DNA from 3 places in the Virgibacillus xinjiangensis genome. Region 2 is predicted to be linked to each of the others. Evidence: predicted binding sites of a transcription regulator. Region 2 holds the regulator's gene; each other region holds the start of a gene.
The links. Region 2 encodes CtsR, which represses protease genes until heat stress. Its sites were predicted from a motif close to ATGGTCAATAAAGGTCAAACA; they were not measured.
Positions count from the first base shown of each region.

Region 1: the regulator CtsR is predicted to act here: its motif matches at 1,912-1,932, upstream of ACFOGI_RS03040 (ATP-dependent Clp protease ATP-binding subunit).
Region 3: the regulator CtsR is predicted to act here: its motif matches at 2,190-2,210, upstream of clpP (ATP-dependent Clp endopeptidase proteolytic subunit ClpP).

Region 1 covers NZ_JBHRSA010000006.1:7,246-12,056, forward strand. Annotated here, with positions in the region: gene mbcS (acyl-CoA synthetase MbcS) at 1-1,430, shown strand, start outside; gene ACFOGI_RS03040 (ATP-dependent Clp protease ATP-binding subunit) at 2,111-4,255, shown strand; gene ACFOGI_RS03045 (hypothetical protein) at 4,258-4,811, shown strand, end outside.
Region 2 covers NZ_JBHRSA010000044.1:56,649-61,459, forward strand. Annotated here, with positions in the region: gene clpC (ATP-dependent protease ATP-binding subunit ClpC) at 1-1,499, opposite strand, end outside; gene ACFOGI_RS11870 (protein arginine kinase) at 1,517-2,581, opposite strand; gene ACFOGI_RS11875 (UvrB/UvrC motif-containing protein) at 2,581-3,129, opposite strand; gene ACFOGI_RS11880 (CtsR family transcriptional regulator) at 3,144-3,611, opposite strand; gene ACFOGI_RS11885 (MgtC/SapB family protein) at 3,800-4,453, opposite strand.
Region 3 covers NZ_JBHRSA010000049.1:37,160-41,970, forward strand. Annotated here, with positions in the region: gene whiA (DNA-binding protein WhiA) at 1-861, shown strand, start outside; gene ACFOGI_RS13820 (HPr family phosphocarrier protein) at 1,022-1,273, shown strand; gene clpP (ATP-dependent Clp endopeptidase proteolytic subunit ClpP) at 1,553-2,140, opposite strand; tRNA gene ACFOGI_RS13830 (tRNA-Arg) at 2,357-2,432, shown strand; gene ACFOGI_RS13835 (ABC transporter ATP-binding protein) at 2,514-3,308, shown strand; gene ACFOGI_RS13840 (shikimate kinase) at 3,451-3,984, opposite strand; gene aroD (type I 3-dehydroquinate dehydratase) at 4,110-4,811, shown strand, end outside.

The DNA.
Region 1 (4,811 bases), on a different contig from region 2:
ACGCCAACCGGATCGGAAATGTGTTTCAGGAAATGGGGTTGGAAAAAGGGGACAAGCTCCTCGTCATGATGCCTCGTCTGATCGAGACCTATGAAGTTTATCTAGCCGCATTGAAAACAGGTATTGTGCTCCTTCCTTCTTCCGAGATGCTGAAGACAAAGGATCTCCAGTACCGGATCAGTCATGGGGAGGTGAAAGGTATTGTCAGTTATTATCCGTTCACCGACCAGTTCGAGGATATCCAAGAGTATCGGCAGCTGAAGAAATTTGTCGTCGGCGGATCGGCGGATGGATGGCATCAACTGGATGGCTTGAAACAAGGGGCGTCCGACCAATTGGAGATGGTTCCGACCGCGAAGGACGATATTGCCTTCCTTCCATATACATCCGGAACGACCGGTAATCCAAAAGGCGTAGTACATACCCATGGATGGGGATTCGCCCATCTGCAGACAGCGCCGAAAAACTGGTTGTCCATTGAGGAAGGGGACATAGTCTGGGCAACAGCAGGTCCAGGCTGGCAGAAATGGATATGGAGCCCATTCCTGTCCGTACTCGGTTCAGGTGCCACCGGGTTCATCTATAATGGAAGATTTGACCCGGAGAAGTATCTGAGTCTGCTTGCAGAGAATGATATCAATGTGCTGTGCTGCACACCAACGGAATACCGCCTGATGGCCAAAGTGGACAATTTGGAGGATTATCAACTGCCGGCTCTGCATAGTGCCGTGTCCGCGGGTGAGCCGTTGAATATGGAAGTGATCGACACGTTCCGGCGCCATTTCAACTTGACTGTCCGGGACGGCTATGGTCAGACGGAAAATACGCTGCTGCTCGGTGTGATGAAAGATACCGAAGTCCGTCCGGGATCGATGGGGAAACCGACGCCAGGCAACGAAGTGGACATCATTGATGAAAACGGAAAACCAGTTCCTGCCAATAAAGTCGGTGATATCGCTGTGAAAGTGGACAGCCCGGCGCTTTTCCGTGAATACTATAAAGATAAGGAACGGACGAAAAAAACCATAATAGGCGACTATTACATTACTGGAGACCAGGCCAGAAAAGACGAGGACGGTTATTACTGGTTTGAGGGACGCAAGGATGACATCATCATCAGTTCCGGTTATACGATCGGGCCTTTTGAGGTGGAAGACGCTTTGGTCAAACATCCATATGTCAAAGAGTGCGCCGTTGTAGCAAGCCCGCATGAGGTGCGTGGCAACATTGTAAAAGCATTCGTGGTACTGAAGCAGAATGTGAATCAGGACGAACAGGATTTGGTCAAAGAATTGCAGGATCACGTCAAACAGGTGACAGCACCATATAAATATCCGCGGGAAATCGAGTTTGTCGACGACCTGCCGAAAACCGCATCAGGCAAAATCCGCCGAATTGAATTGCGGGAAAAAGAAGAAATGAAGCGTTAATATATGTAGAAAAGGGAACAGTGTATATAAAGCTGTTCTCTTTTTTGATCCTAACTTTATAGAAATGATAAGGACTGCCGCCTGCTACCGCTGCGACAAATTACTTCGCTTTCCGTGGGCACGGCTTCAGTCTCCTCAGAAGAAGGGCACTTCTTCAGGGGCCTTCAGACTCGTGCTGTTCCCACTGGAGTCTACGTATTTTGTCTTCGCTGGGTGCAGTTTCATCATACAGTCGTGCTGGGTATAGTCTTGTCAGCATAGCATCTCAACTAGCGGAGGAAATCCACGGAGACTTCGGAGGAGAGACGACAAGGTGGCTGGTGAGAGTACACGGAAAGCGCAGTGGCATATCCGCAGCGGTATATAGCGCTTATTTGCAAAGATTGATTGGGAGTAGGAGAGGGCACTTTCAGACCAAATGCAGAAAAAAATTAGGCAAAAGTACTTGAAAGTCAAAAAAGGTCAGTATATAATATAGTCAAAGGTCAAAGATAGTCAAAGTCAAATATTGTTCAAAACACCCATGACCTTCAAGAAATGGTGGAACAAGCAAAAGACTTGAATCTACTGAGGAAAATGCCTTATACTACAGTTAAGGTCAAAGATAGTCAAAGTCAAAGTTACAAAGTCAGCAGGTTACCTGCTTAAATAAAATTGATCATATATAGGAGGAATGAAGGATGCAATGCCAAAATTGTGGAATTAACCAAGCGAACGTGAACTTGGCGATGAACATCAACAATCAAAAAATGCAACTGCATCTTTGTCATGAATGTTTTGAGGAGATCCAAGGTAAAATGATGAGTAATTCCGGGGATTTCTTTTCCCAGTCTCCTTTTGGAAACGCGGATAATTCCTTCGCCAACAATTTTTCCCAAGGCAATGGAGGGAATCAGACGGGTACCAAAACAAAACAAAGACAAGGAAATAAAGGAAATGGTCTGCTTGACCAATTAGGCAAGAACGTTACTGATCAAGCAAGATCCGGTCAGATCGATCCGGTAATTGGGCGCGATCAGGAAGTGAAGCGTGTCACCGAAACATTGAACAGAAGAAACAAAAACAACCCGGTCCTGATCGGGGAACCAGGTGTAGGTAAAACAGCGATCGCTGAAGGTCTTGCATTGAAGATCGTAGAAGGCGGCGTACCTGCCAAGCTGATGAACAAGGAGATCTATGTACTGGATGTAGCATCCCTTGTTGCCAATACCAGCATGCGCGGTCAATTTGAAGAACGGATGAAACAGCTGATCAGTGAGCTGCAGCAAAGACAGGATGTCATTCTGTTCATTGACGAAATCCATCTGCTGGTTGGCGCTGGTTCAGCAGAGAGCTCCCAAATGGATGCAGGCAATATCCTGAAACCGGCACTGGCCCGGGGTGAACTGCAAATCATTGGTGCGACAACGTTGAAAGAATACCGTCAAATCGAAAAGGATGCGGCACTTGAACGACGTCTGCAGCCGATTATTGTCAAAGAGCCGACAAAAGAAGAGGCTATTCAAATTCTGCAAGGCATCAAAGACCGTTATGAAGCTTTCCATGAAGTTCGTTATTCCGATGAAGCGGTCGAAGCGTTCGTTCAGCTGTCCGACCGTTATATCCAGGATCGTTTCCTGCCGGACAAAGCCATCGATCTGATGGACGAAGTCGGTTCCCGGCTGAACCTGTCCAATGCGGAAAAAGATTCCCATTCCATCCAGCAGCACTTGGATGAAATCGTCAGGGAAAAGGAAGAAGCAGCAGAACGGGAAGACTACGAAAAAGCAGCCAACCTGAGATATCAGGAAATCCAGCTGCAAAAACAACTGGAAAAAGCGAAAGATAAAGAGCAGGTCATCGATGTAGATATTTCCGATATCCAATTGATTGTAGAAGAAAAAACAGGTATTCCTGTCACGAAGCTTCAAGCGGATGAACAGGAAAAAATGAAGAACCTCGCGGAACAGCTGAGCACCAAAGTCATCGGTCAACAGGAAGCAGTCAATAAAGTGGCAAAAGCCGTTCGCCGCAGCCGTGCCGGACTGAAATCCAAGCACCGCCCAATCGGTTCCTTCCTGTTTGTCGGACCGACCGGTGTAGGTAAAACAGAATTGACCAAAGCACTGGCAGAGGAACTATTCGGTTCCCGTGATTCCATGATCCGCCTCGATATGAGTGAATATATGGAAAAACACGCCGTGTCCAAAATCATCGGTTCACCACCAGGATATGTAGGACATGAGGAAGCAGGACAGCTTACAGAGAAAGTCCGCCGCAACCCGTACTCTATCCTGCTGTTGGATGAAATCGAGAAAGCCCACCCAGATGTGCAGAACATGTTCCTGCAAATCATGGAAGACGGCCATCTGACAGATTCCCATGGCCGGAATGTGAGCTTCAAAGACACTGTCATCATCATGACAAGCAATGCCGGAACCGGTGTGAAAACAGTCAATGTAGGCTTCAACAAGGATGCACATGATGCGGTATCCAACTTGGAAAACCTGAGCGACTACTTCAAGCCGGAGTTCCTGAACCGTTTCGATTCCATCATCAACTTCAACGAACTGTCTGAAAAAGACCTGATGGAAATTATCGATCTTATGCTTCAAGAACTTCAAGAGAACATCGAAGAAAATAACATCCAGATCACCATTACGGAGGAAGCTAAGCACGAATTGGTCAAACTCGGCTATGATAAACGCTTCGGCGCTCGTCCGCTGCGCCGGGTCATCCAAGATAAAGTGGAAGACCAGCTCACAGATCTGATCCTGGATGAAGCTGAAGTGGAAAACGTAAAAGTCGATGTCATCGATGAAGAAATCAAAGTGGTAAATGCATAAAAATGATTGAAAATCCCGTCGGCAGTGAGCCGGCGGGATTTTTGCGTTGGGAGCTTTGCGAGGTATCCGCCGGAGCGGTTGAAAATCAGCAGCACATGCAGATAATCGGCAGGAGCGCGGGAATATCTGCCGCTGTGCTGGTATATCGCCAGGAGAATCGTGAAATCGGCGGGAGATGCAGGATATCATCCGGAGAGAAAATAAATCAGCAGCATACGCAGGGAATCGACAGGAGCGCGGGAATATCCGCCGCTGTGCTGGTATATCGGCAGGAGAGCAGTGAAATCGGCGGGAGATGCAGGATATCATCCGGAGAGAAAATAAATCAGCAGCACACGCAAGGAATCGGCAGGATCGCGGGAATATCCGCCGCTGTGCTGGTATATCGGCAGGAGAGCAGTGAAATCGGCGGGAGATGCGGGATATCATCCGGAGAGGAAATAAATCAGCAGCATACGCAGGGAATCGGCAGGAGCGCGGGAATATCCGCCGCTGTGCTGGTATATCGGCAGGAGAATCGTGAAATCGGCGGAAGGTGCAGGATATCATCCGGAGA
Region 2 (4,811 bases):
TCACTTTCATCCTTGGTCAGACGAGAAACCGGTACACCTGTCCAAATGGACACGACACTGGCTATATCTTCTACGGTTACTTCAGAAGCTATCTGCCCCTGTTTTTCTTTCCATTGTTTCTTTGTTTCCTCCAACTCTTCACGAAGCCGTTGTTCGGAATCCCTGAGAGAAGCGGCTTTTTCAAACTCCTGACTTTGTACGGCTGCATCCTTTTCCTTCCGTACTTCTTCCAGCTTCTGTTCCAATTCTTTCAGATTAGGTGGAACAGTATAGGAGCGGAGGCGCACTTTCGATCCTGCCTCATCAATCAAGTCAATTGCTTTATCTGGCAGGAACCTGTCCGTAATATAGCGGTTGGAAAGGTGTGCCGCAGCCTCAATTGCTTCATCTGTAACAGTTACACGGTGGTGGGCTTCATATCGGTCTCTCAGCCCATTTAAAATCTGTATGGTTTCCTCCAAGGTAGGTTCATCCACTTGGATTGGCTGGAACCTCCGTTCGAGGGCCGCATCTTTTTCAATGTACTTGCGGTATTCATCCAAAGTTGTTGCCCCGATGCATTGTAATTCACCCCTGGCAAGAGAAGGTTTGAGGATGTTGGACGCATCGATGGCACCTTCAGCACCTCCGGCTCCAATCAGGGTATGGAGTTCATCAATGAATAAGATGATATTGCCTGCTTGGCGGATTTCCTCCATGACCTTCTTCAGGCGATCCTCAAATTCACCACGGTATTTCGTGCCCGCTACTACTGTTCCCATATCAAGTGTCATGACACGTTTATCACGCAGAATTTCCGGCACTTCATTATCGACAATCTGCTGTGCAAGGCCTTCTGCTACAGCTGTTTTACCGACACCAGGTTCGCCTACAAGGACCGGATTGTTTTTAGTTCGGCGGCTTAACACCTGAATAACACGTTCAATTTCCTTCGTCCTACCGATGACCGGGTCGATTTTTCCTTCTTTCGCGATGACAGTCAAGTCCCTCGCCAAAGAATCAAGAGTAGGAGTGCTTGCATTGGACTGCTGTCCGTTCCTTCCCTGTCGACCGCTTTGTGACTCATTGCTTCCTAAGAGCTGGAGTACCTGCTGCCTTGCTTTGTTCAAGCTGACACCCAAGTTGTTCAGTACCCGGGCAGCAACGCCTTCACCTTCACGAATGAGCCCAAGGAGGATATGTTCGGTTCCTACGTAGGAGTGCCCCAGCTTCCTTGCCTCATCTTGTGACAGTTCCACCACTTTTTTTGCCCTTGGTGTATAGTGGATCGATTGCATCGGTTGTTTACCGACACCAATCAATTCTTCTACCTGCTCCTGGATATTGGACACTTCCACACCCAAGGATTGCAAAGCTTTTGCCGCAATGCCTTCCCCTTCACGGACTAGGCCTAAGAGAATATGTTCGGTTCCTATGTTGTTATGACCTAACCTTACTGCTTCCTCTTGTGATAGAGCTAATACCTTTTGTGCCCTTTCCGTAAATCGTCCAAACATCATATAAAATTTCCTCCCATCTACTTTTCTAATTGCAGTCTTTCACGGATCAACGAAGCTCTCAGCACATCGCGTTCACTGGCAGAAAGTTTCCGTTCTGCATACTGCTGCAGGAAACCAGGCTGGGTAAGGATGACCAGTTCATTCAGTATATTTCTGGACACGTTGTTTATAAGACCTAAATCAATTCCCAGCCGTACATTTGATAAGCGGTTGGCTGCTTCTTTGGATTCCATGATTCTGCTATATTCAAGGACCCCATATGAACGGAAGATGCGATCTTCCAACTCGGTGCTGGACTGCTCCATCAATCTGGAGCGGGCATTCCTTTCATGTGTTATCAATTGTTTCACAACACTCTGTAAATCTCCAACAATATCTTCCTCTGTTTTGCCCAATGTAATTTGATTAGAAATCTGGAAAAGGTTTCCTAATGCTTCACTGCCCTCTCCGTAAATCCCCCGGACCACCAGTCCAAGTTGATTGATTGCAGGAGTCATGCGATTCAGCTGCTTAGTAATGGCCAAAGCAGGAAGGTGCATCATCACCGAAGCCCTCATCCCTGTACCTACATTGGTGGGACAGCTGGTCAGATATCCCCTTGTTTCATCATAGGCGTAATCAATCTTCTCTTCTAGCCAATCATCCAGAGAAAATGCTTTTTCCAAGGCTTCAGGCAACTGAAACCCAGGGAAATAAACCTGGAGGCGAATATGGTCTTCTTCATTTACCATCAAGGAAACCTGTTCATTTTCAGAAATGAGTGCAGCAGCTTCTTGAGTATTTTCGACCAAATGAGGACTGACCAAATGCTTTTCAACCAACACCCTCTTTTGGATGGAGCTTAAGTCTTCCATAGAAATAAACGAAAAGTTTTCGTAATCCTCAAAAGACTGCTCATCATACTCCTCCCTGAAGAACTCATGGATTTCCTCCAGCTTTTTTTGATCGGCCAGGATTGGATAGGCTGCATTCGAAAAGTTTCTTGCCAACCGAATACGACTGCTTAATACAATGTCACTGTCAGGCCCACTTTCCCTCATCCATGGGCTTATTGCTTGTTTCATGAAATCCTCCAGTGCCATCAGTTGCCCTCACCTGCTTCCCTGTCATCCTTGTCACTTTGTAGAGCCCTGATTTGGTCCCTGACTTTCGCTGCTTCTTCAAAAGCTTCTTCCTCTATCAGGTGTTTCAATTGTTCTCTATAATTTTCCAGCTGCTTCTTCTTATTCAAATCACCGCCCTGGCGCTTTGGTATCTTTCCGGAATGTTGGGTGTTGCCGGAATGTACCCGCCTGAATATCGGGTCAAGTCTGGAAGAAAATGTTTTATAACAAGAAGCACAACCAAACTTGCCAACACGTTGAAACTCTGAAAAAGTCATCCCGCATCCAGGACATTGAAATTCCTGTGATTGCTGATAAGGCTGGCCTTTTTGTGCTCCTAAAACACCGGGGTCGAAATTAAACAACCCGGAAAGAAGGTTTTGAAGGGAATATCCTTCCTCTGAAGAATTCATATAGCCCATTTCCTTCGCACAGACACCACATACATGCACAGTGGTCTTGCTTCCATTGATTACCTTTGTGAGATGAAGGGTGGCAGGCCGTTTATGACATTCTTGACATTCCATGCTTTTTAGCCTCCTTACTTATTCAGGTATTTTAAAGTGGAGAGCATTGAAGTTAGAACACGCGCTCGTATTTCGTCGCGCATAGGTAGTTGGAAAGCTAATGTAGTACGGTCCACTGCGCTCATAATCAGTTTTGCTTCCCGCTCCGTCACCAGCTTTTCCTCCATCAGCCGATCCATTATGTCAGCTGCAGCCTGCTGGGTAACAGACGGGTTGATCATTTCAATAACCTCATCGATAAGTTCCGATTTATCTTGATGAATGACACGCATGATTCGGATATAACCGCCACCGCCACGTTTACTCTCTACTATATACCCTTTTTCCACTGTAAAACGCGTCTTAATCACATAATTAATTTGCGAGGGGACACACTGGAATTGATCCGCAATCTCGCTGCGCTTGATCTCGATGACATTTTGCCCTTCTGTCTGTAATATTTTTTTGAGATACTGTTCAATCACATCAGAAATATTACTCACCGGCGCCCCACCTCCTTGCTGTCTTTTTGACTTTGACTATCTTTGACTATACTCTTATTATACGGTAAAAAAAACATCTTGCAAATACTATGTATTCTGTTTAAGTATAGTCTAGACAAAAAGTAGATAGAAAAAACCTTACAACAATGATTTGTGTAAGGTCTTAGGAGGTGATGCGTCCATTATGTCTACTTAAGTTCAGAAATATTTCTAACTTCATTTACTTGTGATACCTCTTCAAAGAGGGCAATTCTCTCCATATCTTTCATACGATCTGTCTTGATGAATATCTTTCTAAGATTATGCTCCGCTTTAATAATTTCCACGTTTTGGATGTTCAGCTTATAGTTCTCCAATATAGTGATCACATCGCTGATTTCCAAGTCAGATAAAGCTACTATCTCTACTATATTTGTGGAATGCCCTTTTGTGAACATTCTTTCCAAATTATTTAGAAAGACAAGGCTGATAAGAATAATTAACGTTGTAAATAAAGCTGGACCATACATACCTGCCCCTACCACTAGTCCTATTCCAGCGACTGCCCAAATAGAAGCAGCTGTAGTTAATCCACGGATGGTACCGCCATATACAATAATTGTCCCTGCCCCAAGAAAGCCAATTCCACTGATTACATAAGAAGGTATTCTTGCCGGGTCAAATCGTACATTATCATACTGCCGCATAAATTCTTCAAATCCAAAAACAGATAACAACATCATCAGACAGGCGCCTACTCCTACAAGTATATGGGTACGGAAACCGGCAGAATGGTTATTCAATTCTCTTTCAAAACCGATGATTCCTGACAATACCAAGGCTATCAGCAATCGAATGACCATGATGTCTAAATCCTCTTGGAATATTTCATTCATTATAGTTTCCAATCTCCGCACCACCTTTTTTACTATTATATGAATTATAAAACAGTATTTTCATTTATACCAATATATGCACTCCATCAAAAAGTAGGCTGATTTCTCATAATGTCTAAGAAATTGTGGAACAACAGCATGCTTCAAAACTGAAACGTATACTGACTCACTTGTCAGCAATGGACTAGTATTCGGATGCAAATATCCTTCTATCTTAGGAAATATTAACACCTAAAATAAAAAGCTAAGATACTTTAGTATCTTAGCTTTTTAACTCTATGCCTGGCAGCGTCCTACTCTCGCAGGGACAAAGTCCCAACTACCA
Region 3 (4,811 bases), on a different contig from region 2:
ATGAATGGCGCCCTGTCCGTCTCCCGGCAGGATTTTGTTTTGGATGTCCAAACGGAAAATGCTGCCATTGCAAGGAGAATTTATACATTAATCAAATCGATATATTCTTTTCCAGTGGAACTGCTGGTCCGCAAAAAAATGAAGTTGAAAAAAAATAATGTCTATATTGTACGCATGAAGGAAGATGTAAAAAGAATGTTGACGGACCTTGGAATTTTCGAAGAACCGTACAGGCTGATTCGGACCATTTCAGATAAATTTCTAAAGAAGCCATGCTGCAGAAAATCTTATTTGCGCGGGGCTTTCCTAGCCGGTGGTTCGATCAACAACCCGGAAACATCGTCCTATCATCTCGAAATCTTTAATTTCCACCAAGAACATAATGATGCTTTGTGTGAACTGTTGAATGATTTCAATTTAAACGGACGGAAACTGGAGCGCAAAAACGGATACATCGTCTATATGAAAGAAGCAGAAAAGATTACTGCTTTTCTGAGTGTGATAGGGGCGCATAATGCCTTGTTCAAATTTGAGGATGTCCGGATTGTGAGAGACATGAGGAACTCGGTGAACCGTCTGGTCAATTGCGAAACAGCGAATCTTAATAAGACTATTGGTGCAGCTTTTAGACAAATAGAAAATATCAAGTTGATTGAGCGGACTGTCGGGCTGGATCAGCTTCCTGAAAAACTGCAGGAAATCGCAAGACTCCGCGTAGAGCACGAGGATGTAACGTTGAAAGAACTGGGCGAGTTGATGTCAACTGGAAGAATATCAAAATCAGGTGTGAACCATCGACTGAAGAAGATTGATGAGTTTGCCGAAAAAATAAAGCGGGGAGAGGCGCCTGCAACGAAATAATTCATTTCATCGATTGTTCATGATATAATACAGATAAATAAAAATATCAAATCAATTTTTCGCATGCCATAAACAATCGGCAGTTCCGGCTTTGGGGCAGGAGCTGTCGATTAACTACAATATGGCTTGGTAGCGCTTACGAGTAGAGAGGATGAGGAATTTGGTTGAGAAATCCGTCAAAGTGGAATTGGAATCTGGATTGCAGGCACGTCCTGCAGCACAATTTGTGCAGGAGGCCAATCGGTATTCAGCAAATTTGTTTCTGGAAAAAGGCGGAAAAAAAGTTAATGCCAAGAGTATCATGGGATTAATGAGTTTAGCAGTAACAAGTGGGGAAGAAATAAAAATCATTGCAGAAGGTGCAGATGAAGCAGATGCAATGGAGCATTTGATTTCCTTTGTTTCAAATTGAACCGGCATCAAGCCGAAGATAACCATATATCACAAAGCGGATAAAATGAGAAGGCTTTATCAATGAAGCTGTAACCAACGATCATCCACGAAGAGAATGAAACTTCTTCGTGGATTTTTTCCTTAATGGATGGCTTTACAACTTTCTCACCAGTTGATGGAGGAACATGGATATGATTACATTTTTTGATTTTCATATTCCCATCATCTCTATATCGTTGTCCATAAAAAAAAACGTCCCATCAATCTTTGTAGATTGATGGGACGGCCGTGTCTCCAATTATTTCTCATTACGTTCCAGAATTTTATCAATCAGGCCGTATTCTACGGATTTCTGGGCACTCATGAAGTTATCACGCTCTGTATCACGTTCGATGACCTCGAGCGGTTGACCAGTACGCTCGGAAAGAATTTCGTTCATTTTCCGCTTCATTTCAATAATGCGGCGGGCATGGATCTCGATGTCAGTAGCTTGACCCTGCGTTCCGCCAAGCGGCTGGTGAATCATTACTTCACTGTTAGGGAGAGCATAGCGTTTGCCCTTTTCCCCTGCCGCGAGCAAGAAGGCACCCATGGATGCAGCCATACCTGTACAGATGGTGGATACATCCGGCTTGATGAACTGCATGGTATCAAAGATAGCCATTCCTGCAGTAATGGACCCACCTGGGGAGTTGATGTATAAGGAAATGTCTTTCTCTGGATCCTCTGCTTCCAGGAATAATAACTGTGCAACAATCGTATTAGCCACATTGTCATCGATTCCGCTTCCCAGCATAACAATGCGGTCTTTCAGCAGGCGAGAGTAAATGTCGTAGGCACGTTCTCCGCGGTTGGTCTGTTCAATTACAGTCGGTATTAAGTTCATAAGTAAAATCCTCCCTTTTTCAATAACGTTCTTTCTACATCATAACTAAATGGTCAATAAAGGTCAAACGATAACGTTCGAGATGAAGATAAATCTTTTAACCATCATTCCCAGTCATCAGAAAAATAAACCTGCATGATTTTAAAAGAGGGGTTGTCAAATAGCTGAGAGGGCGTTATAATGTTATATGTGTTAAAAAACGATTAACAATTCTATGCGCCCGTAGCTCAGTAGGATAGAGCGTTGGTTTCCGGTACCAAGTCAGTCGGGGGTTCGAATCCCTCCGGGCGCGTCAACTGAGATGAAGCAAGAAATGCAGAATACTGTATTTCTTGCTTTTTTCTATATCTGAAATAGGAAGGTAGGGGAAAACATGTCGATTGATGTCGCATTGTCCAATGTATCGTGGAAGAGGGAAGGGAAGATGATCCTATCAGAAATAGATTGGGAGGTAAAAAGCGGGGAGCACTGGGCTGTTCTGGGGCTGAATGGGTCCGGAAAGACGACTCTGCTCAATATGATCAATGGCTATATATGGCCTACCAATGGCACGGTTCAAGTCCTCGGGAATTTATTTGGCAAAACGGATATAAGGGAACTGAGAAAATCTATCGGCTGGGTAAGTTCTTCTCTTCAAGAACGCATCAGGGGAACAGAGCTTGGAGTAAATGTCGTGTTGAGTGGGAAGTATGCTTCCATCGGACTTTATGAGCATCCAGGCGATGAAGAGTATCATAAGGCATACCAATTGATGGAACAGCTGGATTGTGCCGAATTGGCTGAAAACCCCTATCAATCATGTTCACAAGGAGAGAAACAAAAACTTCTGATTGCGAGAGGTTTAATGGGGGATCCTAAACTGTTGATATTGGATGAACCGACAACTGGTCTGGATTTCTTGGCAAGGGAAGATTTACTGGAGTCGGTCAGCCGTATGGCATCCGAAAAGGGTGCTCCCACCATTATTTTTGTCACCCATCATACAGAAGAGATTCTTCCTGTTTTCTCTCATACACTGCTGCTTAGGGGTGGAAAAGTGTTTGATCAAGGGCAAACGGAACGGGTTCTTACCAGTGGAAACCTTTCAGCTTTTCTGCACGAAGAGGTAGAAGTGGAGTGGCAACGTAACAGGCCGTGGATGCTATTGAAAGAAAAGGTAAAAGAGTAGGCAATAACTATCCAGTTAACGTAGAGAGCATGCAATGAAGCCCGGGAAAAGATAAAAACTCTTTCCGGGCTAATACATGTAATAGGTGTTGTATGGTTTAAACAATCTTTTCATTAAATGAATGTTGCTGTCTGCTTCTTTATCAGTGCTCCTGTTGTTGCAGTTCTGTGAAGATGTGCTGTGCAGTTTGCTCAGGTGTGAGGTTATCGGTATTCACTTTTAAATGGTGAGAGCGGTAGACCTGTTGACGTTGCTCGAACAATTCTTGGATCTCCTTGATGGATTTCCCTTGCAGTACGGGACGGGTATCGATTAATACGCTGAGTCTGTCCTGCCAATAAGGCCAGGAAATTTCCAAGAAGATGACAATACTGTTCGACATGCAAACTTCTTTAAGTTCCTCCTGTAGGAATGCTCCTCCACCGACCGAGATGATGTTTCCTGGCTGTCGGGCATACGCTGTAATGACTTCTTTTTCTTTTTTGCGGAAAGCTCTTTCCCCGTGAGTCTGGAAGATCTCTGTCGCAGGCATGCCGAAAGCCTTCTCTATTTCCTCGTCTGTATCGATAAATGGTCTTCCATATTGTTTTGCCAACTCCATTCCGACAGTAGTTTTCCCTGCTCCCATGAAACCGATAAGAACTATACTTTTTTGTGTGATCGTTTCTTTTTTCATGCCAATGCTCCCCCTGAAAATATGTAATTAGCATCAGTATAAGATAAATAGTCCTGATTGCACAGAGGAAAAAATGTTAGAGTTCAAGTATAATATTCATTAATTTCAGTAATGGGGGGAAACGAATGAGCGTTGTAAAAATACGAAATCTAACCATAGGTGAAGGAAGTCCCAAGGTGATTGTTCCCCTGATGGGAAAAACAAGTGAAGAGCTAGTAGAGGAAGTCCAAGTGGTTAAGGAGCTGAACCCCGACATGGTGGAATGGCGGGCAGATGTCTATGAACGGCTGGAATATATGGAGGAAGTCGGCAGGACTGCTGATGAACTGCGTATGGCATTGGGAGAGGTTCCTTTGTTGTTCACCTTCCGTACCCATAAAGAGGGAGGCAGCAGGGAATGGTCCGAGACTGAATACTTTGAGCTGTTATCCAGGATGGTTGATAGTTGCAGAGTAGACATGATCGATGTAGAATATTATTCCGATGAGCAACAGGTCAAGAATATCATCCAGCAGGCAGGTGAGAAGGGGGTGCGTGTGATTCTTTCTAACCATGATTTTGGAGGGACCCCAACTATGGAAGAAATTGTCCAAAGGCTGAAAGGAATGCAAGAGATGGGGGCTGACATTGCAAAAATTGCTGTGATGCCTCGTAGTATGGATGACCTTTTCACCCTCTTGCATGCAACCAACCGGATGAAGGAAAACTATGCAAACAGGCCGCTGATTACGATGGCCATGGGCAAATTGGGCTTGATTAGCAGGCTTGCTGGAGAGGTATTCGGTTCTGCAGCCACTTTTGGAGCCGGAAAAGAGGCATCCGCTCCC